DNA from 4 places in the Streptomyces sp. NPDC050534 genome. Region 2 is predicted to be linked to each of the others. Evidence: riboswitches for the same ligand, from Rfam matches in the RefSeq annotation. Region 2 holds a riboswitch; each other region holds the start of a gene.

Region 1 (5,422 bases), on a different contig from region 2:
GAGGCGCTGGCCGCCTACGAGGACAAGGTGCTGGCCCTGCTGGGCGACCACGACGGCCGGCTGGTGCGGCGCGCCCGGGCCGACGGGGCCGACGGCCGGCCGGACGAGATCCAGCTCATCGAGTTCGCCTCGCAGGCCGGCTACGACGGCTACATGGCCGACGCGCGGCGCACCGCACTGGCCGCCGAGCGCGACGCGGCGGTCGCACGGACCGATCTGTACCCGGTCGAACTCGCCAAGTGACGGTCAGGCCCGGCGCCGCACGCGGTAACGGAATAGGGTGACCGCGTGGCGAGAGTGCGGTTGAGCGTGGCCGAGCGGCGTGAGGAGCTGCTGCGGGCAGCCATCGAGCAGATCGAGGCGCGGGGCGTGGCGGCGGTCAGGATCGCCGACGTGGCCTCCGCACTCGGCGTCAGCAACGCGCTGGTGCTGTACCACTTCTCGACGAAGGAGAAGCTGGTCGCCGCCGCGTTCACGTTCGCGGCCGAGGACGACCTCGCCCAGCTGCGCAAACTGCTCGGCCGCCGGACCACGGCGCTGCGGCGGCTGCGCTCGGCGGTGCGCTGGTACGCGCCGACGGGCCAGGCCAAGGGCTGGCGGCTGTGGATCGAGGGCTGGGCGGCGGCGCTGCGCGAGACCGCACTGCAGGACGTCACGCGCGATCTCGACAAGCAGTGGAAGGCCGCGCTTGCCGAGGTGATCGCCGAGGGCGTCGCCGCGGGCGAGTTCCGCTGCCCGGACCCGCACGGCGCGGCTCTGCGCCTGACGGCCCTGCTCGACGGGCTGGCCGTGCAGATGACGTCGTACGCCGGTGCGGTCTCCCGCACGCGGGCGCAGGAGTGGGTGGACGATGCCCTGGCGCGCGAACTGGGCCTGGAGCGCAAGGCGTTGACCGCGTCCGAGCGCTGAGCCCCCGCTCGGGGCGGGGGCTCACACCGTGCTTCGTGCGGGACCCGGGCGGTCTCAAGCCACCTTGGAGATCCGCATCTTGATGTCGTCCGGCGACAGCGTGCCCTTGGCGGTGACGTGGTCCCCGGAGGACTCGCCGCGCAGCCGGCGGCCGATCCAGGGCACCAGGTACTCGCGCGCCCAGTGCACGTCGTCCCGCCGGATCTCGAGGGTGCCGCGGTGCGGGAGCGGCGGCCAGGGCTGGTCCGGGTCGGCCGGGACCGGAAGACCGAGGACCTGCCCGGCGCGCAGCGCCACGCGCGTGTGCCCCTCGGCCGAGAGGTGGAGCCGGTCGCCGTCCCAGGCCCGGCGGTCCTGCACGGTCTTCAGGGACCACAGGTCGAGCACCGGACAGCCGTAGCGGTCCGCGATGGCCCGGACATGGCCGTTGTAGGTGGCGATCTTGCCGCGCAGGTGCTTGAGCACGGGGACGCCCCGGGTGTCGAACCCGGTCGTCACCATGACGGTTCCTGCGACCTCGGTGAGCCGGACGACGGCCCGCTCGAAGCGCTCGGCGACCTCGTCGGGGTCGGTGCCTGGCCGGATGATGTCGTTGCCGCCCGCGCAGAAGGAGACCAGGTCCGGCTTCAGGGCGATCGCCTGGGGCACCTGGTCCGCCACGATCTGGTCGAGCAGCTTCCCGCGCACCGCCAGGTTCGTGTAGCCGAAGTCGCCCTCGGGTCGGCGGTCCGCAAGGAGCACCGCGAAACGGTCGGCCCAGCCGACGAACGCCCCGTCGGGGCCGGGGTCGCCGACGCCCTCGGTGAAGCTGTCCCCCACCGCAACGTACGACCCGATCACTGCTCTGCTGTCACTCTTCGAATCGTCTGCCACATCGACCGATGATCCACCTTGGAATGTGACCTACGCGACCGTAAGAAAGCGTCAGAAGGGGTTGACGGGCGGTGAGATAAGACACTTCTAAAGTGTTCGCCAAGCTCGGAATAACCACCTGTCCGGCGCTGTTGCCGTCTCAACTGCCGTACTTGTGCGTGGACATACCGAAGGCCGGACCCGGGGATCGAGGGTCCGGCCTTCGGTGGCGTGTCAGGCAGGTTGGCGCGAGGGGGTTCAGCCGACGGTGACGCCCTTCGAGCGGAGGTAGGAGACCGGGTCCACGTCGGAGCCGTAGTTCGGCGTGGTGCGGATCTCGAAGTGCAGGTGCGGGCCGGTCACGTTGCCGGTGGCGCCGGAGAGGCCGAGCTGCTGGCCCGCCGTGACGGCCTGGCCGGCCGAGACGGATATCTGCGACAGGTGGCCGTACTGGGCGTAGTAGCCGTCGGCGAGCCTGACGACGACCTGGTTGCCGTACGCGCCGCCCCAGCCGGCGGAGACGACCGTGCCCGTGCCGACCGCCTTGACGGTGGTGCCGGTCGGGACGACGAAGTCGACGCCGGTGTGGTAGCCGCTGGACCACATGCTGCCGGCCACCTTGTAGCCGGTGCCGATGGAGGAGCTGTTCACCGGGAGGGTGAAGCCGCTGCCGGTGGTCTCGGAAGCCTGCGTAGCGGTGGTCTTCTTCACCGTCGACTTCTTCACCGTCGACTTCTTGACGGCCGACTTCTTGGCCGAGGCCTTCGGGGCGGCCGAGGACTTGGTGGCGTCCGGCGCGGCCTTCTTGCCGAGCGTGAGCTTCAGGCCCGGGTGGATCAGCGACGGGTCGTCGCCGACGGCCTGGCGGTTGTCCGAGTAGACCTTCTTCCAGCCACCGGCCACGTGCTGCTCATTGGCGATCTTCGAGAGATAGTCGCCGGCTCGTACCGCATAGGTCCGAACGCCGTTGTGATTCCCGGCACTCTTCTTCTCGGTGGCCTTCTTCTCGGCACCCGGAAGGGACTGGACGGCCTTTTGCGAAACCGACTGGGAAACGGAGTCCGCGGTGGCGGCGTGGGCGCCGGTGGCACCCATCAGCGGGAGCGCGAGTGCGGCGCCACCGGTACCGGCGACGGCGATGGTGCGGGTGAAGCGCAGGGACTTCGGACGGCGGTGCTTACCCTTCGCGGGCATGACGAATTCCTCTCCGGCGCCTACGAGGTGAGCTGTCGGGTGCGGGCTGGAGATGCCCGGCCGCGCGTTTGACGCGGCTTTACCCCAAGCCGTTCCGGGAACCGGAACAGGCGGTCATACCTGTGGGTCCCCCGCTCCTGCCGTTCACGGGTGAGTTGTGCGGGCACCGGGCGGCGGCAGGATTGGGCGTCCGTCCGGATCGGTGGCGAACGTAAGCGACGAGGACGCAAAGGGACAAGTGACGGTTCCCCGTGAAAGCGTTTCTGTTGATCCTTAATGGGAAACAGTGGTGACCCTGCGTGGATTAAGGGTGCGTCTTCCCGGTCGAATTCCCTTGTGAAGCATGCGAATTACGTGAACATGACGGACCACGTTCGGTCACGGATATGACGCTCCTCACGCACCTTCCCGCCAGGAGCCCTTATTCCGGAGCGAGTTACACCAATACCCCAATACGGACAACTCGCTCACATGCGGCGCAGACGGAAGACCGCCGCGTCGAGATCGCCCCGCAGTCCGGTGCGCAGTCCGTGGTGCAGGAGTACGGCGCCTCCGTGGATTTCGCCCGTTTCGAGGCATTCGTACGAGGCTGCCGGGTCGAGGCCCTTCAGGCGCAGCGCGGGCACGGGTTCGCCGTAGCTCTGCGCCTGGAGCCAGGCGAGGACGACCGCGTCACCCCCGTGCACGTACTGCACGGCGCTCAGGCCGCCCGCCGGCGGACGCAGCCGGTAGAGGTCGCCGTGCTGCACCAGAGGCCGGATCTCCTTGTAGAGGGCCACCCACTCCCCCGCCTCGGCCAGCTCCTCCTCGCTCCAGCGGGTGAGGTCGCCGCCGACCCCGAGCACGCCGGCCATGGAGCTGACGAACCGGAAGCGCAGCGAGCTGACGCGGCCGTTGAGCTGGGTGTTGGGGCTGTCGGTGACCCAGGCGGCCATCACGCGCGCGGGGTGGAGCTGGCTGAAGCCGTGCTGGACGGCGAGCCGGTCGAGCGGGTCGGTGTTGTCGGAGGTCCACACCTGGTCCGTACGGCTCATGATCCCGAGGTCGATGCGGCCGCCGCCGCCCGAGCACGACTCGAAGGCGACACCGGGGTGGGCCGCACGCAACCGGTCCAACAGCGCGTACAGGGCGTGCACATGGTCGGTCCACAGTCGCTGCGGATAGGGCTCGCCGGGCCAGCCCGCGTCGGTGAAGCAGCGATTGAAGTCCCACTTCACGTAGTCGATCGGGGCGCTGGACAGCAGCGCGTCGAGCTGCTGCCACAGGTACTCCTGGACGTCCTCACGCGCCAGGTTCAGCACGAGCTGGTTACGGAGTTCCGTCCGCTTTCGTCCCGGTTGGAACTGGACCCAGTCGGGGTGCTCGCGGTACAGGTCGCTGTCCGGGTTGACCATCTCGGGCTCGACCCAGATGCCGAACTGCATGCCGAGGGCGTGCACATACTCCGCGAGGGGCGTCAGCCCCTTCGGGAAGCGGTCCGGGTTGGGGGTCCAGTCGCCGAGTCCGGCCCGGTCGCTGGTGCGCCTGCCGAACCAGCCGTCGTCGACGACGAACAGCTCGACGCCGATCGCGGCGGCCCGCCGGGCGAGCGCCGACTGCTGCTCCTCGGAGATGTCGAACTCCGTGGCCTCCCAGGAGTTGAACAGGACCGGCCGGTCCTGGTCCGCGTCCGGGATCACGTACGCGCGCTGGTAGGCGTGCCAGGCGCGGCTCGCGCCGCCGAAGCCGCCGTCGCTCCACAGGCCCGCGAAGACGGGTGTCTCGTAGGACTCCCCCGCCTCCAGGCGCAGCAGCCCGGAGTCGTCGTATCCGGCGCCGCCGGTGATCTGCACGCGCGCGTCCGGCAGCTGCGCCACGGCGATCCGCCAGGAGCCCGACCAGCCCAGCGCGCAGCCGTAGACCTCGCCGCGGTCCTCGGTAGCGTCGGTGTCGAGGGCGACCCAGGGCAGGTGCTGGTGCCCGGTGTGGCCGCGGCGGCTGCCGATGACCTTCTCGCCGTAGGTGAGGGGCGAGGCGGCCAACCGGGACTCGGCGGCCCAGCGCCCGTGCAGCTGGGACAGCCGCCAGCCCTCACGCTCGGGCAGCGTCCACGTCGCCGCATCGGCGCGCAGCAGCTCCAGGGCGGGTCCCTCGTTGCCGAGGCTCACCCAGCGTTCTACGACGTCGTGCCGCATCCGGTAGTGCAGCGTGATCGTCAGGCCACCGTCGCGGAAGCGCAGCCGCAGCCCGCCGTCGCCGCCGTGCTCGCTCTCGTGGGCCTCGAAGTGCCACTCGGTGCCGCGCCGCTCGTCGGTGCGGACCGACAGGGCGGGGCGCACGAAGCGGGGGCCGCCCTCGACCGGGTACTCCTCGCGTCCGTCGAGCGGCGACTCGAAGGGCCAGTAGTCGGGCAGCGGACGCACGGCGAGGGCCTCGGCGTCGGCGAGCGTGATCTTCGGGCCCCAGTGCAGGTGCAGCAGTTCGTCGT
Region 2 (5,422 bases):
GACACGATCGGCCACTGCACCTATCCGCACGGCAGCGACCCGGAAGAGCCGTTCGTCGACATCGTGTGGTGGGTCAACCAGGAAGTCCTGCACCACGGTGCGGAGATCGCCCTGCTGCGGGACCTGTACCGCTCACGGCGTGGGGATCAGACCCAGCCGCTGGGCCCGTAGCACCGTGCTGATGCGATCCCGTGTGCCGAGCTTGCGGTAGATCTTCTCGACGTGCTTGTGCACCGTCCGGTCCGAGATGCCGAGCCGGCGGCCGATCGCGGCGGCGGTCAGGGCGTCGGCGAGCAGGAGCAGCACGGTCAGTTCGCGGGGTGTGAGGGCGCAGTCCGCGGCCCGTTCCCGGGCGGGGCCCGGGACGGCCGACCGCTGCAAGTGCTCCAGGAGCTGCCGCTGCTGCTCGACCGCCGCCAGCAGCGGCTGCACCTGCTCGGCCGCGCGGACCTGGTCGTCGGTGAAGTCCGTACCGGAGCGGTAGACCATGCACCCCGTGATCGGCGTCGTCGTCCGGGGCAGCGGAATCGCCAGCACATGGCCCGCGTCCAGGACGTCACCGATCAGGCGCGCGGTCGGGCTCGCCGACCAGGCGGCGCCGGCGGCCCGGCGCGCGGTGAGGGGCGTTCTGTCGGGGCCGGCCGCGTAGTGGCGCGCGAACGGATACCCCGCGCGCAGCAGGCCCAGATCCTCGGCCCCGAGCCCGTCGAACGCGGCGGCGACAGCGGGCGGCATGCCCACCGTGCCCTCGCTCTCGTTCCAGTCGTCGAGCTTGTAGATCAGTGTCTCGCCGCCGCACACCCCTGGCAGCGCGCCGGCCAGCAACGGCCAAAGCCGCCCGGGATCACGTTCGTTGAGCGCGTCGACGGCCACCGACAGCATCCGCTCGTGTGCCGAACCCCGCGCCTGTCCCACGTGCCTCTCCACTCGTCCGCCGCCTACGCAGTTGTACCCATACCGGCGGCACCCTGCGCTGCCCGAGACTGCAACGGGCAACCGCGACGATCTCAGATCCTCTCACCGTGCGGGCCGCCGGAGCGGGGGACCGGCGGCCCGCAGCATGTTCTACGCGGGGCGCACGGCGATCCGGATGGCCGCCTCCCCGGCGTTGTGGATGGACTCCTCGCGGATGACCGAACCGGGGCCGGGCGCGTGGATCATCATGCCGTTGCCGGTGTACAGCCCGACGTGGCTGAAGTTGTCGTGGAAGAAGATCAGGTCTCCGGGGCGGCTCTCGGCCAGCGGGATCACCGTGCCGGTGCGCGCCTGCTCGGACGTGCTCCGCGGCAGCGCGACCCCGGCGCCCTTCCACGCGGCCTGGGTGAGGCCCGCGTTGTCGTACGACTCCGGTCCGACCGCACCCCACAGGCACGGCCTGCCGATCTGCGCGCGGGCGAAGGCGACGGCCCGGTCGGCCTTGGTACCGACGGGCGTTTCGACGGCCGGGATGCCGGTGTCCAGGACGGTGGGTTGTTGCATCCGCCATGCCTCGTCGGCCGTGGAGATGCCCGTGTCGAGCACGGTCGGCTGCCGCATCCGCCAGTCCTCCACGGCCGGTACGCCCGTGTCCAGGACGCTGGGCTGCTGCAGCCGTGTTCGCCACGCCTCATCGGCCAGAGGCACGCCGGTGTCGAGGACGGTGGGTTGCTGCATCCGCCACGTCTCGTCGGACGTAGGGATGCCGGTGTCGAGGACGCTGGGCTGCTGCATCCGCCACGTCTCACTGGCCGTGGAGATGCCTGTGTCGAGGACGCTGGGCTGCTGCATCCGCCACGTCTCACTGGCCGTGGAGATGCCCGTGTCGAGCACGGTCGGCTGCCGCATCCGCCAGTCCTCCACGGCCGGTACGCCCGTGTCCAGGACGCTCGGCTGCTGCAACCGCCACGCCTCTTCGGCCGCACGGTGGATCTGCTCGGCCGGGTCCTGCCATGTCGGCAGCGCCTGGGGCTGGGCGGCCGTCAGCGGGGCCACGGACGTCTGCCGGGCGGTGTACCGGTACAGCAGGTCGCTGGCCGCCGCGATCTTGCGCTGGTTCGCCTGCTTGGAGCGGCGCAGCACCACCTGCCTCGGCTCCGGCTGGGCCCCGGGCTGGGCCGCGGTCTCCTGGCGCTGAGCGGGCACGGCGGGCAGCACGGCCGTCGGACCGGCCGTCAGCTCCGCCACGGGGCGCCGGCGGGGCTCTGCGGCGGGCAGTTCGAGCACGGGCCGGGCGGGCGCCTCCAGCTCACGGGCGGCGCCCGCGGCACGCGACTCGGCGGGCCGCTCGGGCCGCTCGGGCCTCTCGGGCCTCTCGGGACGGGGCGACGTGGTGCGCTGGGCGGGCATCCGGTCGGTCGGCAGGGTCGCCGGAACCGTCGGGCCCAGTGACGAGCGCGCGCCCTGGAACCACTGCCGGGCGATGTTGTCCAGGTCCGGATCCGAACTCCGGCCACCGCCCGCCGCGGCGCCGCGGCCCCGGCGCACCGACTGGGCCCGGGTGATGTTGTGGAGGCCGGTGTCGCTCTCGGCCCGGTCGTACAGGCTGCTCACCCGCTGCCGGACGTCCTCGCGGCTGGGGCCCTCGTCCGCCGCCTTCGGCGCGGCGTCGGCGGTCTGTGAGAACAGCGCCACCGAGGTGAGGGCGGCGGTCGCGAGAGCGGAGTTGCGCATTCCGGGGCCGAGGCCTCCGGGGCGCGACGATCGTTCCGGCGCCATGGGTGCCGTACTCCTTCCGTACTCCGCCTACCGAGTTAGCTGTCGGGTTCGGGCGTCGATCCGGAAGGTATGCCCTACGGCCTTTGCCCTGGTGGGCGGTTGGGCCGATTCACCCCATCGTTCGGTCGGGTCCCCGGCTCCGGCTGCCGCGAAGGCGCACCGGACTCGGCGGAGGCCGCACGTCCCGGCGGGGCGCCGGAGGAACTCGTGCGGCCTACTGCCAAACTAGCCAACTTGTGCGGCTCGTGTGAAGGTTGAGGGGCGTAATGTCCGATACGCTTTTGTGACCTTCGTCGTGACGTTCCGTCAGATACGTGCTTCGTGCACACAGCGGGTGCGGAAGGCGACGTTCCGTCGCGGACGGGCGGGGTCAGGACCGGCCGGACTCGCTCCGGGACGCGCGCTCGGCGTTGCGCTTCTTGATCCGCGCGCCCTCCTTGCGGACCTCGGCCTGCGTCGCGCGCTCCTTCTGCAGCCACTCGGGCTGCTCCTGCTTCAGGGCGTCGATCTGCTCGGTGGTGAGCGCCTCGGTGACGCCGCCGCGTGCGAGGCCCGCGATGGAGACGCCCAGCTTCTCCGCGACCACCGGACGGGGGTGCGGGCCGTCGGCCCGCAGCTCGCGCAGCCACTCGGGCGGATCGGCCTGCAACCGGTCGAGCTCGGCCCGCGAGACGTCACCCTCCCGGAACTCGGCGGGGGTGGCCTCGAGGTACACACCCAGCTTCTTCGCCGCGGTCGCGGGCTTCATCGTCTGGGTGCTCTGGTGCGGCTTCATGAGGTCCAGGGTATCGAGCGGCGACGAGGGCTCCGACCACGGCCGGTGATGCGGCTCCGACCACGGCCGGTGATCAGGCACCGGCCGCGGCCGGTAGCCTTGCAGCGTGACAGGCTCGGAGGAATCCCCCACGTTCCGGCTCGCGTACGTTCCGGGGGCGACGCCCGCCAAGTGGGCGCGGATCTGGAACGAGCGACTGCCCGAGATCCCGCTGACCCTCCTGGCCGTACCGGCCGCCGAGGTCTCCGAGGTGCTGCGCGCCGGTGGCGCCGACGCCGCACTCGTACGGCTGCCGGTCGACCGTACGCACTTCAGCGCCATCCCCCTCTACACCGAGACGACGGTCGTCGTGGTCCCCAAGGATCACCTGATCACGGCCGTGGACGAGGTGACCGTGGACGACCTCGCGGAGGAGGTTCTCTTCCACCCGCTGGACGACGTCTTCGAGTGGGACCGGCCGCCGGGCGAGCCCGCCTTCGAGCGCCCCGCCACCACGGAGGACGCCGTCGAGCTCGTCGCCGCCGGGGTCGGCCTCCTGATCGTCCCGCAGTCGCTGGCGCGCCTGCACCACCGCAAGGACCTCGTGTACCGGCCGGTCGTGGACGCCCCCCAGTCCGGCGTCGCCCTGGCATGGCCGGAGGAGGCGACCACGGACATGGTCGAGGACTTCATCGGCATCGTCCGCGGCCGTACGGTCAACAGCTCCCGGGGCCGCAAGGCGGAAGCGCCGGAGCCGAAGGCGAAGACGGGCGCGAAGGCCGGTGACCGGCCCACGCGTAGTGGCGCAAAAACGACGGCACGCAACCCCAGGGGCAAATCCGACGTCTCCAAGGGCGCCAAGCGCAGGAAGCCCCGCCGCCGGGCGTAGCCCTCGGGTGGGGTGGCGTGGCCCTGTGCCGCACGGGTCACCTTCACCCTCTCAGGGGGAGTCTTGCTTCGCATGGGGGAGCGCTGCGAGGACAGCGCCGCGGACGAGCTGCGTACCGACGAGGTACGTGCCGACCAACCGCACGCCGACGAGCCGTCGGGCGCCCCGGCCGACCGCCGGGGACGCGCACGGCTGCGTACCGCACTGTGGCGGTCGGCGTCCTTCGCCGTGCGCACGCTGCGCGGCGAGTGGCACGGCATCGTGGTCGATCCGGTACGCCGGCTCATGCGGCGTGGGCTGTCCGGACTGACGCTGGCGTTCGTGGCCGCCCTCGGAGTGATCTTCTTCCACGCGCTGGCGCAGCATCCCGCCGGTGCGACGGCGGTGCGGATCCTCGGCGGCGTCAACGCCGACCTGCCGCTGTGGCTCGCCCTGCTGCGCACGCCGGTGTCCCTGTACGTCCCGGCCCTCGACCTGCCCGTCTGGGCGGGCATCACACAGCTGTTCCTCGCCTTCGCGCTGGCCGAACTCATCCTCGGCCGGACCAGGACGCTCGTCGTCTCGTATGCGACGACACTGGCCGGCACCCTGATGGTGCGCGTGATGATCGCGCTCGGGGCCGGGTGGGGCGGGCTCGGACTGCCGCCCGGGATCGGGCGGGTGCTGGACACCGGGCCGTCCGCCGCGGTCGTGGGCCTGTTCACCTACGTCGCCGTCGTCCGGCGCGCTCCCGTCCTCTTCGCCCTCACCAGCGGATCCATGGTGTGGGAATCGGTCGCCGTGCCCAACCTGGCCGGCCGTGAGCACCTGATAGCGATAGGCGTCGCCATCGTGCTGGCCCTGCGGGGTCAAACCCGTTCCCGGTCCCGTTCATCGATCGGTCTCCGGCGGCGTGTGCGCTCCGTGAAGTAGTCGGATCTGGCTTATCTTCGCCACGAAATCCGACATCCGGAGTAAATATGCAAAAGACGGATGCGCTGGTTGATGTGGTGGAGGAGACGGCGCTCGTCGCACCTCCCTGCCCGCCGGAGCGCCGCGCCACCGTACGACCCCTGCTCATCGGCATCGCCGTCGTCGGGGCCGCG
Region 3 (5,422 bases), on a different contig from region 2:
TGACCACCGACGCCTCGAAGTTGTGCAGGGCGTCACGGAAGTCGAAGGCGGCGACCGTGACCTTGTGGAGCTGGCCGCGGACGGCTCCGCCCGGGAACTCGGCGGTGTGCAGATTGGCGTAGAAGGAGCCGGGATCGGACTTCAGCGCGTCGAGCAGCGCCTTGTCCCCGACCTTCACGGTGCCGGTGACGCTGTGCCGCTTGCTGTGCCCGAGCAGGCCGGTGAAGTCGACCTTGACTCCGCCGTTGGTGCCCTTGGCACCCTGGTGGATGTGGAGCATGGTCGGTTTGCCGGTGCCGCGCCAGGTCACGGCCACGGACACCTTGTCGCCCTTGACCTTGATGAACTCCAGGGCGGCGCCGTCCTTGTCGCCGACGGCCGGACCGCCCGCCACGGGAACCTCGTTGGCGCCCCGCAGGCCGGCGGCGAGGAGCGTTCCCCCGCTGCCGCCGGACACGGTCCCGCTCTGGGTCACGATGCTCTGCTCACTCATGCCGGAGTGGCCCGCGTGGTCGGCGCGGGTGCCTCCGGCGGCGAAGGCGGGAATCACCGCGGCGGCGACACCGCCGGCGGCGGTCACCGCGACAGCGGTGACGATCAGGCTCTTACGGCGCTTGGAGGACGTCGTATTCATGCCCATGATTCTGTTTTCTCCCCGTAGACCGGCCGACACCCCCTGCGTCGGCCTTCTGGGTATGACTACGGAAGGGATCTGAGTTTGGACTCAGTCCAGAGTTGTGACCTGCATCACATCATGCGAGCGCAAGGTGCGCGACCTTTCCCGAGGGACTCCGGACGGGCGTGCAGGACTCAGCCGGCCCGGTGGACCACGGCGTCGCACATCTCCATCAGCGCCAGCTTCGCGTCGCACTCCGTCAGCGGAGCCAGCGCTGCCCGCGCTTCCTCGGCGTAGCGCACGGTGTCGCGGCGGGCGTGCTCCAGCGCGGGGTGCGCCCGCAGCCCGGCCAGCGCCTCCTCGAGCCGCTCGTCGTCACTCAGGTCGGAGTCCAGCAGCTCGCACAGGGCGATGTCCTCGGCCAGCCCCAGCCGCGCCGCCCGCTCCCGCAGCCGCAGCACCGGAAGGGTGGGGATCCCCTCACGGAGGTCCGTCCCCGGCGTCTTGCCGGACTCGCGCGATTCGGACGCGATGTCCAGCACGTCGTCCGCCAGCTGGAAGGCGACGCCCAGCCGCTCGCCGTACTGCGTGAGCACATCCACGACCGTCTCGTCGGCGCCCGACATCATCGCCCCGAAGCGGCACGAGACGGCCACCAGCGAGCCCGTCTTGCCGCCCAGCACGTCCAGGTAGTGGTCGACCGGGTCCCGGCCGTCCTGCGGCCCCGCCGTCTCCAGGATCTGCCCCGTGACCAGCCGCTCGAACGCCTCGGCCTGCACCCGGACCGCCTCGGGCCCGAGGTCGGCCAGGATGTGCGAGGCCCGCGCGAAGAGGAAGTCGCCGGTGAGGACCGCGACGGAGTTGCCCCAGCGGGCGTTCGCGCTGTCCACGCCGCGCCGCACGGCGGCCTCGTCCATCACGTCGTCGTGGTACAGCGTCGCCAGGTGGGTCAGCTCCACCACCACGGCCGAGGGCACGACGCCCGGCGCATACGGGTCGCCGAACTGCGCGGCGAGCATCACCAGCAGTGGACGGAACCGCTTGCCGCCCGCCCGCACCAGGTGCTGGGCGGCCTCCGTGATGAAGGGGACCTCACTCTTGGTGGCTTCGAGCAAACCCTCCTCGACAGCCGCCAATCCGGCCTGGACATCGGCTTCCAGAGCCTGGTCCCGCACGCTCAGCCCGAACGGCCCGACGACGGTCACGAGGGGTCTCCTGTCTGCTGGTGTCTACCTGCGGTTCATGCGGTTTGTCGATAGGTCGCTGCCATCACTCAAGTCAGCGTATCCGGTCACCTTTCGATCACCCATGCCGCCCACCCGTCCACCACGGGCGGTATCGGATCACGACCGGTATGTTTTTGATCGCCTCATATGAGCGGATATCTGTCGACTTGTCCACCGGTGCGTCGGCCGGCCGGGCGGGAGGCGGCGACCCGCGCCCCGAAGGCTCTCGTGACATCACTCCCCACACAGCCCCCCACATCGCTCCCCCAGAGGACGACCGCCCTGAGAACGATCTGCACCACTCGGGAGGTTCCGTCCCTGCGGACATATGGCCGGGCGGCTCGATAACGACGGCCCTGATTCGTCCCTTTTTCACCTTCAATAAGGCGATCTGCACCGAGGACGAAACGGCCGAAACGGTGGCCCGCTACCGGACTTGGGAGCGACAGATTCCACGGGCGGCTGGTTGAACACGAGTTGGGCTCAATGCCCGATTTACCACTCTTGCGGACGCCAGTGAGTTGGGTCACGTCCACCTCGGATCCGACGGTCATTCAGCTACCCCCGTTCTTCCGTCGCCCACAGGTCAGTTGAGGATTGGCAGCAGCAAAGGATCAAGCACCTCAAAAACCTCAGACCAAGGTCAATAGGCATGGTCTGTGAATCCGGCACTTGTTCCGGACATGTGCTCTCGCATACGTTCCCGGCCAGTCGGGCAGACGCCGAATCCTGCCGCAGCCCGGCCGACCCATCGACGAACTCACTCGCACGGCAGGAGCGGGGGACCCAGGTAAGTCGCCGGACCGGACACAGCCCCGGACCGGCTCGGGGTGAAGCCGCGACGCCGCAAGGCCGCGCGGCCGGGCCACTCCCGCCCGAACCCGACAGCTCACCTCGCAGGCGCCGGAGAGGAACCCCCCATGTCTGCTGCCGCTCAGCATCGCCGTCCCAAGAACTCCCGCCTCGCCCGCAAGCTCGCCGTCGTCGGCACCGGTGCCGCCGTTCTCGCCCTCCCGGTCATCGGCGCGACCAGCGCCTCGGCGGCCACGCCGACGACGCTCACCGCGACCTCCATGGGCTACACCGACAACCTCGACGGCTGGATCCGGGCCTCCCTGCAGGTGATGTCGCAGCACGGCATCCCCGGCTCGTACGACGGCATCTACCGCAACATCATGCGCGAGTCCTCCGGCAACCCCGCCGCCATCAACAACTGGGACTCGAACGCGATCGCCGGCACCCCCTCCAAGGGCCTCCTTCAGGTCATCGACCCGACCTTCCTCGCCTACCACGTGCCCGGCACGCAGCTGAACCCGTACGACCCGGTCGCCAACATCACCGCCGCCTGCAAGTACGCGGCCGCGCGCTACGGGTCGATCGACAACGTCTACGGCGCCTACTAGGACCTGACGGACGGACCCTAGAGCTCACCTGCCCCACTGAGCTCCTCCAGCCTGAAGAACAGTCGCTCGAGGACGACGGCGATGCCGTCGTCCTCGTTCGACAAGGTGATCTCGTCGGCCACCGCCTTGAGTTCGGGATGGGCGTTGGCCATGGCGACGCCGTGCGCCGCCCAGTCGAACATGGGGATGTCGTTGGGCATGTCGCCGAAGGCGATGGTCTCCCGCGGCCCGAGCCCCAGGTGCGCGGCGGCCAGGGCGAGGCCCGTCGCCTTGGTGATGCCGCATGGCTGGAGTTCGACGGTGCCGGGTCCCGACATGGTGACCGTGGCCAGCGAACCGACCACCGAGCGCGCCGTCGACGCCAACTCGTCGTCGGACAGGTCGGGATGGCGCAGCAGCACCTTGCTGATGGGCGCGCACCACAGGTCGTCGCGCCGGTCGACCTGTACGGCCGGCAGCGTGGGGTGCGGCATCAGATAGCCGGGCTCGATGAGCGTGAGGCCCTCCACTCCGTCCTGGTCGACGGCCGCGTACACCTGGCCCACCTCGGCCTCGATCTTGCCGAGGGCGGTCTCGGCCAGCTCCCGGTCCAGCGTGACGGACCACAGCAGACGGTCCGCGCCGGCGTCGTACACCTGCGCGCCCTGTCCGCACACCGCGAGCCCCGTGCTGCCCAGGTCGTCGAGAAGCGGCCGCACTCTCGGGGCCGGACGGCCCGTCACGACCAGATGCCGGGCGCCGGCGTCGGCCACCCGCGCGAGCGCGGCGAGGGACCGGTCGGACAGCGTGTCGTCGCCTCTCAGCAACGTGCCGTCCAGGTCGGTGGCGATGAGTGCATATGCGGTGGGTGCGGCCATGATCAGAGAATACGGACCGGACGCGCCACCGACTCATCCTGAACCGGACGACCACGGCGTCCCTCGCGGTCCCCGCTCAACTTCCTTGCCCCCGCCGGTCCTTCGTTCCCGTCCGGCGCCCGGGCCCCGGTCTACCCATGGGCTGCCACCAGGTGCCCGGCCAGCCTCGGCGAGGCGAACTCCGTGCCGCACACGAAGCGCATCGACGGGCCGTACGACGCCGCCGCCGGCAGGCCCGTGAAGTACAGACCCCGGACCGAGGAGACGTATCCCGCGCCCAGCTTGGGCGTGCCCCGGCTCACCGCCAGGCGGGTGCGCAGCTCGTGGCCGAGGAAGTCCATCGCTGCGATGTCCACCCGGTAGCCGGTGGCCGCGATCACGTGGTCCGCGGACAGCTCCTCGGTGCGGCCCGCGTGCGTGCGGACCGTCAGCCTCGGGCCGCCGTCGGCCGCGTCCGCCCGCACGATCCGGTCGACCTCGCTGACCTGCACCTTCCCCTCGAAACGGTCACGCAGCCACCACGCGCCGAGCGGACCGAGCACGCGGCGCACCAGGTAGTGGCGGGCCTCGGCCGGGAGGTACCGGTAGGGGTGCGGGTAGTAGCTGAGCGCCCACAGGGACCAGGCGCGGCCGAAGGGCGACTCGGGGCGCAGCTTCGGCTGCTTCCACGGCGGCGCCCCGAAGGCGACCTTGCCGCGGCCGCGCGAGACCACCCGCACCTGCGCGCCCGCCTCCGCCGCGAGCGCCGCCGTCTCCAGCGCGGACTGCCCGGCGCCGACGACGATCAGGTCCTTGCCCGCGTAGCGCGTGAGGTCGTGCTCCTGGGAGCTGTGGGAGACCGGACCCGTGGGCGCCGGTCCCTCCGGGACGGCCGCGGCGAGCTCCGCCGGCAGGTGCGCCAGGCCGGACAGACCGGTCGCCACGACGACCGCGCGGGCGGTGAACAACTCCCCCGAGTCCAGCTTCAGTTCGAACCCGCCGCCCCGGTCCCGGTCCACCGACACCACCCGCACCTGCTCCAGTTCGGGCAGGAGCCGGTCCCGGAACCACTCGCCGTAGCCGATGAAGGTCTCGACCGGGATGATGTCCTCGTCCGTCACCAGCCGCTTGATGCCGGCGGCGTCGCAGTAGTCGACGAGGCTGTGGCCCCGCTGGGGGGCGTCGATGCTGGAGGCGGCCGGGGTCGACTTCAGGCGCATGCCCGCGGGCATGTGGTCGCGCCAGCTGACCATGGGGTCGCCGAAGACGCGCACCGGGATGCCACGGGCCTTGAGATGGGCGGCGGTCGACAGGCCGAACGGCCCGGCGCCGATGACTGCA
Region 4 (5,422 bases), on a different contig from region 2:
CGCGCAGCTGCGGGCCGCAGTCGCAGCGGGCCGAGCCGAACACGTCGCCGGTCAGGCACTCGGAATGCAGCCGGACCAGAGGCGTTGTACCGGGGGCCGGGTCGCCGAGCACGACGGCCACGTGCTCCTGGCCGTCGGTCAGGCCGTGGAAGGTGACCAGTTCGGCGTCGACGCTGTAGCCGTCCTGGAAGCGCAGCGGTACCCGGACACGGGCGCGCGTCGTGGCGGCGGGGAAGTCGGGCATACGGGGTCTCCCGGGTCCGGTCGGCATGCTTCAGATTTGAAGCAGATCTACGGAGCAGGACACTACCCCTGCTTTAAATTTGAAGCAACAGATTTGCGGCGAGGGTCACGAACAAGGACCGGAGGAGCGGCGGCGCCACGGGACGTCCTCCGAGGTGGGGCGCTCCTCGTCGTCCTCCATGGCCTCCGCGATCCCCGAGAAGATCTCCTCCAGCTGTTCGACCTGCTTCGGGGTCAGCCGGTCGAAGAGCAGGGAGCGTACGGTCTCCACATGTCCCGGCGCCGTCCGCTCCAGCACGGCCATCCCCTCGTCCGTCAGCGTGGCGAAGCTGCTGCGTTTGTCCCACTGGCAGTCCTCGCGACGGATCAGGCCGTCCTTCTCCAGCCGGGTCACGGCGTACGTCAGCCGGCTCCGGGTGATCTTCGTCTTCGCAGCCAGGTCGGTCATGCGCAGGCTGCGCTCAGGGGCCTCGGAGAGGTTGGCCAGGATGGAGTAGTACAGATGCGGCATGCCGGCGTCCTGCTGGAGCTGCCGGTCGATCGCGTCCTCCAGGAGGTGCGTCGCCGCGATGTACGCGCGCCAGGCGCGCTGCTCCTTCTCCGTGAGCCAGCGAGTCGTCATGAGTGCAGTGTAAGTTTGTTTCAAACTTTAACCAAGCCTGCCCACCGCCGAGAGTGAGCGCGTCCGATGCCGTACCCCCACGTCCTGCTGTCCGCCGCCGTCTCCCTCGACGGCTACCTCGACGACACCGGCCCCGAACGCCTCCTGCTCTCCGGCCCCGCCGACTTCGACCGTGTGGACGAGGTGCGGGCGTCGGTCGACGCGATCCTCGTCGGCGCCGGCACCATCCGCGCCGACAACCCGCGGCTGCTGGTCAACTCGCCCGGGCGCAGGGCCGCCCGGATCGCGGCGGGGCAGCCCGAGTACCCCCTCAAGGTCACCGTCAGCGGCTCCGGCGATCTGGACCCGGACGCCAGGTTCTGGCACACCGGCGGCGACAAGCTGCTCTGTACGACCGACAAGGGCGCCGAGCGGGCCCGAGCGCTCGGCCTCGCCGCCGACGTCGTCGCGCTCGGCCCCGACCTCGACTGGCGCACGCTCCTCGCGCATCTGCACGACGAACGCGGCGTACGGCGCCTGATGGTCGAGGGCGGCGGCACGATCCACACCCAGCTGCTCCAGCAGGGCCTCGCCGACGAACTCCAGCTCGTCCTCGCCCCTGTCTTCGTGGGTGACCCGGACGCACCCCGCCTCTTCGGCCCCGGCGGCTACCAGGGCGGCCGCCTTCGCCTGACGGAGACCCGGCGGATCGAGGACGTCGTCCTGATGCGCTACGAGCCCACCGCCCCCGGCACCGGCCCGCTGCCCACCGCCGCCGATCACCACTGGCTGGCCCTCGCCTGCGAGCTGGCGGCCCTGTGCCCGCCCTCCCGCACGGCCTTCAGCGTGGGCGCGGTGATCGTCGCCGCCGACGGCACGGAGCTCGCCCGCGGTCACTCGCGTGAGGGCGGCGACCCCGTCGTGCACGCCGAGGAGGCGGCCCTGGCCAAGCTCGGCCCGGCCGATCCGAGGCTGGCGTCGGCCACGGTCTACAGCAGCCTGGAGCCCTGCACCCGCCGCGCGTCCCGGCCGAAGCCGTGCGCCCGGCTGATCCTCGACGCGGGCGTACGGCGGGTGGTCACGGCCTGGCGGGAGCCCGACACCTTCGTCGCGGGCGCGGACGGCAGCGGCCTGCTGGCGGCCCGGGGTGTCGAGGTGGTCGTACTGGAGGAACACGAGGAGCAGGCCAAGGCGCCGAACCGCCATCTGCCGGGCTTCTGAGCACGTGGCGTCGGAGGCCCCGCGGATGGCGTATGCTGGTCACACAACGACGCGGGGTGGAGCAGCTCGGTAGCTCGCTGGGCTCATAACCCAGAGGTCGCAGGTTCAAATCCTGTCCCCGCTACTCAAGGCTCAGGGCCGGAATCCGGAAACGGATTCCGGCCCTGAGTGTTTTCCGCCCCGGATGTCTCACCGGGTCCTGTCACAAGTGGTGACCGGGCGACCGCTTTCCGCATAACAACTGACGCACCGTCAGAACCGGTGGGGAATCCGAGGTGAGGTCAACTCGCCCGTTTTTCGTCTCTCTTGGCCCGTACGTCCAGGCCAAGAAGCATTAATGATCAAGCAGAACAGCTTGGAATCGGCACCCCGGGTCTATTAACGTTCGATAACGCAGCGCGGTCGTCCCAGCCGTCACAAGAGGCGGCTCCGTGCGCACTGCCGAATCCCGCAAGGGAACCGGGGAACCACCACCCAGGGGTGAATCGCTTGGATGCCAGCCGTGGAGGCACGGCTGGTATACGCGCGTAGGAGACCTTCCTGCTCCGAACCCGTCAGCTAACCCGGTAGGCGTGAAGGAAGGAAAGGAGCGCGCCCACGTGGCGTCCAACCCGCCTGCCCCGGCAGCACCGTTCGTGCCGAGCACCGAGCCATTCGGCTTCCCCGCCCCCCGTTCCGACGAGGGTCCGTGGGAGGAGTGGAACCCCACCGAGGAGTCCCTCCAGCCGGTCCGCGGCCGGCACCGTGTCGCCAAGCAGCGCGGCGGTGGACTCGCCCGCAGCTCCACGGTCCTCGGCGTCGGCGTCATAGCCGCCGTCGGCGCGGGCGGCATGGCCAGCGCCAACACCGGCAAGCCGCCGGTGTCCATCTCCATGCCCGACCTGGCCTCCGTGGGCCACATGTTCGGCGGCTCCGCCGAGACGCCCAAGGGCTCGGCCACCGCGCTCAGCTCCGTCGGGGTGACCACCAAGGACGCCGGGCAGGGCGCCAGGGACGCCGGTCAGGCGCTGCGCGACCGCATCATGGCGCAGGCCGAGAGCCAGCAGGTCCAGGTCGACAGCAAGGTCCAGTCCGTCACCGAGGCGGCCATCGCCAAGCAGGCCGGCGACGCCGCCGCCAAGGCGGAGAAGGAGGCCGCGGCCAAGGCCGCCGCCGCCAAGGAGAAGGCCGAGGCGGAGGCCAAGAAGGCGGCCGAGGCGGCGCGCCTGGCCGAGCTGGCCAAGCAGTACAAGCTTCCGGTCGTGTCCTACACGATCACCGGCACCTTCGGGCAGCCCGGCTCCATGTGGTCCTCCGGTTACCACACGGGCCTCGACTTCGCCGCCCCCACGGGTACGCCCATCAAGGCCGTCCACAGCGGCACGGTCACCGAGGCCGGCTGGGCCGGAGCCTACGGCTACCGCACGATCATGACGCTCGACGACGGCACGGAGCTGTGGTTCTGCCACCAGTCGTCGATCAACGTGAGCGTGGGCCAGAAGGTCAGCACGGGCGAGGTCATCGGCCGGATCGGCGCCACGGGCAACGTGACCGGGCCGCACCTGCACCTCGAGGTCCACCCGAACGGCCAGGCCGAGGGCATCGACCCGATGACGTGGCTGCGCGGCAAGGGCCTCAACCCCTGATCCACGCCCGGACCCCGGTGGTCCCGGCGGCTTCCCCCCGACGTCGGGGCCGCCGGCGGACGTATGCGCGTCCGCCGGCCACACGCTCTGTGTTTACGTGATCTTTGCGGCATCGGCGGAATGGGCCGCTCCGGCGCATTCGTTGACGTACGGCATGACGTCCCCTTCTCTGCGCACGCTCGGCTCCTCCGGCCTGGAGGTCTTCCCGCTCTGCCTCGGCGGCAACGTCTTCGGCTGGACCGCCGACGAGGCCACGTCCTTCGCCGTGCTCGACGCCTACGCGGCCGCGGGCGGCAACTTCCTCGACACCGCCGACTCCTACTCGTCGTGGGTCGACGGCCACCAGGGCGGCGAGTCCGAGACGATCATCGGATGGGGGTCCCCCCGCTCGAGCGAAGCCGAGAGTGGGGGAGGGTCAGGTCGCGCGGCAACCGCGACGACGTGGTCATCGCGACCAAGGTCAGCCAGCACCCCGAGTTCCCGGGCCTGACGGCCGCCAACATCAAGGCCGCCGCGGACGCCTCCCTGCGCCGCCTGGGCACCGAGATCGACCTCTACTACACGCACTTCGACAAGCCGGAGGTGCCGGTCGAGGAGATCATCGGCGCGCTCGACGAGCTGGTGCGGGCGGGCAAGGTGCGGCACATCGCGGCGTCCAACATCTCGGCCGAGCGGCTGCGCGCGTCCCTCGACTTCTCCGACCGTGAGGGCCTGGCCAAGTACGTGGCGCTGCAGCCGCACTACAACCTGGTCTCACGCGACACCTACGAGGGCGAGCTCCAGGACGTGGCCGCGCGCTACGGCCTCGCGGCAGTCCCGTACTTCGCCCTCGCCGCCGGCTTCCTCACCGGCAAGTACCGGCCCGGCACGACGGTCGACAGCGCGCGTGCGGGCCGGGTGGCGCAGTACCTGGAGAGCGAGCGGGGGCAGCGGGTCCTGACCGCGCTCGACGAGATCGCCCAGGCCCACGACGCCCCGGTGCCCACCGTCGCCCTGGCCTGGCTCGCCGGCCGGCCGACGGTCGCCGCGCCGACCGCGTCCGCCCGCACGGTGGAACAGCTGCCGGCGCTGCTTCAGGTGGCGGAGCTGACCCTCACGGAGGCCGAGGTCGCGCGGCTGACGAAGGCGTCGGCCTGATCGCACGGGCCGGCGGGCCCTACGACCGGTACGGGTTGTACGCGGGATTCGGTGTCGCCGGATATCCGTACACCCCGTACACCGGCCAGGGCGCCGCGACCACGGGAACCGGGGGCGCCGTCGCGCGCGCCGCGTAGTCCAGCGCCGGGCGCGCCACCTCGCGCCGCCGCCACAGCTCGTACAGCAACTCCCTCTCCCTGACGACGAAATCCGCGCCGGCGCGGCCGCGGCGCCCCCGGTGCCGCAGGAAGGCCAGCGAGGTCGCGTACGCCTCGTACTGGGTGACCTGGCGGGCCGCGGGCCTGCCGCCGTAGTGGGCGGCGTAGTCGCGGGCCAGCCGGCGTGCCCGCATCGAACCGAGGGCGTAGGGCTCGGCGGGGGAGAGCCAGCCGGCCACGGAATAGGCGGGCAGTTCCTCGCGTACGGTGCGCAGTTCGCGCTGGCGCGTCCAGATCACCAGCCAGGTCAGCAGGCCGAACGCCGGGACCATGAAGGCGGCGTAGACGGCGAAGAACCCGTACTCGCCGAAGGTCGACGAGCCGTTCCAGATCGCGTGCATGCCCATCGCGAGCAGCAGGCCGGAGAGCGGGACGAG

What was found. A riboswitch is a leader RNA that binds a small molecule or an ion and turns the genes downstream of it on or off. The one in region 2 is predicted to bind cyclic di-AMP.
Region 1: another riboswitch for cyclic di-AMP. It lies ahead of ACIBN2_RS10540 (peptidoglycan DD-metalloendopeptidase family protein); the one in region 2 lies ahead of ACIBN2_RS02200 (NlpC/P60 family protein).
Region 3: another riboswitch for cyclic di-AMP. It lies ahead of ACIBN2_RS34535 (transglycosylase SLT domain-containing protein); the one in region 2 lies ahead of ACIBN2_RS02200 (NlpC/P60 family protein).
Region 4: another riboswitch for cyclic di-AMP. It lies ahead of ACIBN2_RS41895 (M23 family metallopeptidase); the one in region 2 lies ahead of ACIBN2_RS02200 (NlpC/P60 family protein).

Annotation. Positions count from the first base shown of each region.
Region 1 covers NZ_JBITHF010000002.1:1,059,288-1,064,709, reverse strand. The annotation lists gene ACIBN2_RS10555 (hypothetical protein) at 1-243, shown strand, start outside; gene ACIBN2_RS10550 (TetR/AcrR family transcriptional regulator) at 289-909, shown strand; gene ACIBN2_RS10545 (SGNH/GDSL hydrolase family protein) at 964-1,749, opposite strand; gene ACIBN2_RS10540 (peptidoglycan DD-metalloendopeptidase family protein) at 2,020-2,955, opposite strand; cyclic di-AMP (ydaO/yuaA leader) riboswitch at 2,960-3,118, opposite strand; gene ACIBN2_RS10535 (alpha-galactosidase) at 3,423-5,422, opposite strand, start outside.
Region 2 covers NZ_JBITHF010000001.1:488,357-493,778, forward strand. The annotation lists gene ACIBN2_RS02190 (DinB family protein) at 1-171, shown strand, start outside; gene ACIBN2_RS02195 (LuxR C-terminal-related transcriptional regulator) at 133-882, opposite strand; gene ACIBN2_RS02200 (NlpC/P60 family protein) at 1,066-2,694, opposite strand; cyclic di-AMP (ydaO/yuaA leader) riboswitch at 2,703-2,875, opposite strand; gene ACIBN2_RS02205 (DUF5997 family protein) at 3,065-3,469, opposite strand; gene ACIBN2_RS02210 (LysR family transcriptional regulator substrate-binding protein) at 3,576-4,337, shown strand; gene ACIBN2_RS02215 (hypothetical protein) at 4,410-5,249, shown strand; gene ACIBN2_RS02220 (permease) at 5,297-5,422, shown strand, end outside.
Region 3 covers NZ_JBITHF010000012.1:112,590-118,011, forward strand. The annotation lists gene ACIBN2_RS34525 (CHRD domain-containing protein) at 1-634, opposite strand, end outside; gene ACIBN2_RS34530 (polyprenyl synthetase family protein) at 811-1,821, opposite strand; cyclic di-AMP (ydaO/yuaA leader) riboswitch at 2,553-2,758, shown strand; gene ACIBN2_RS34535 (transglycosylase SLT domain-containing protein) at 2,763-3,245, shown strand; gene ACIBN2_RS34540 (HAD family hydrolase) at 3,263-4,102, opposite strand; gene ACIBN2_RS34545 (FAD-dependent oxidoreductase) at 4,234-5,422, opposite strand, start outside.
Region 4 covers NZ_JBITHF010000019.1:19,764-25,185, reverse strand. The annotation lists gene ribA (GTP cyclohydrolase II) at 1-244, opposite strand, end outside; gene ACIBN2_RS41910 (MarR family winged helix-turn-helix transcriptional regulator) at 350-865, opposite strand; gene ACIBN2_RS41905 (dihydrofolate reductase family protein) at 932-2,065, shown strand; tRNA gene ACIBN2_RS41900 (tRNA-Met) at 2,116-2,189, shown strand; cyclic di-AMP (ydaO/yuaA leader) riboswitch at 2,495-2,653, shown strand; gene ACIBN2_RS41895 (M23 family metallopeptidase) at 2,665-3,690, shown strand; partial or broken gene ACIBN2_RS41890 (aldo/keto reductase) at 3,845-4,827, shown strand; gene ACIBN2_RS41885 (PrsW family intramembrane metalloprotease) at 4,847-5,422, opposite strand, start outside.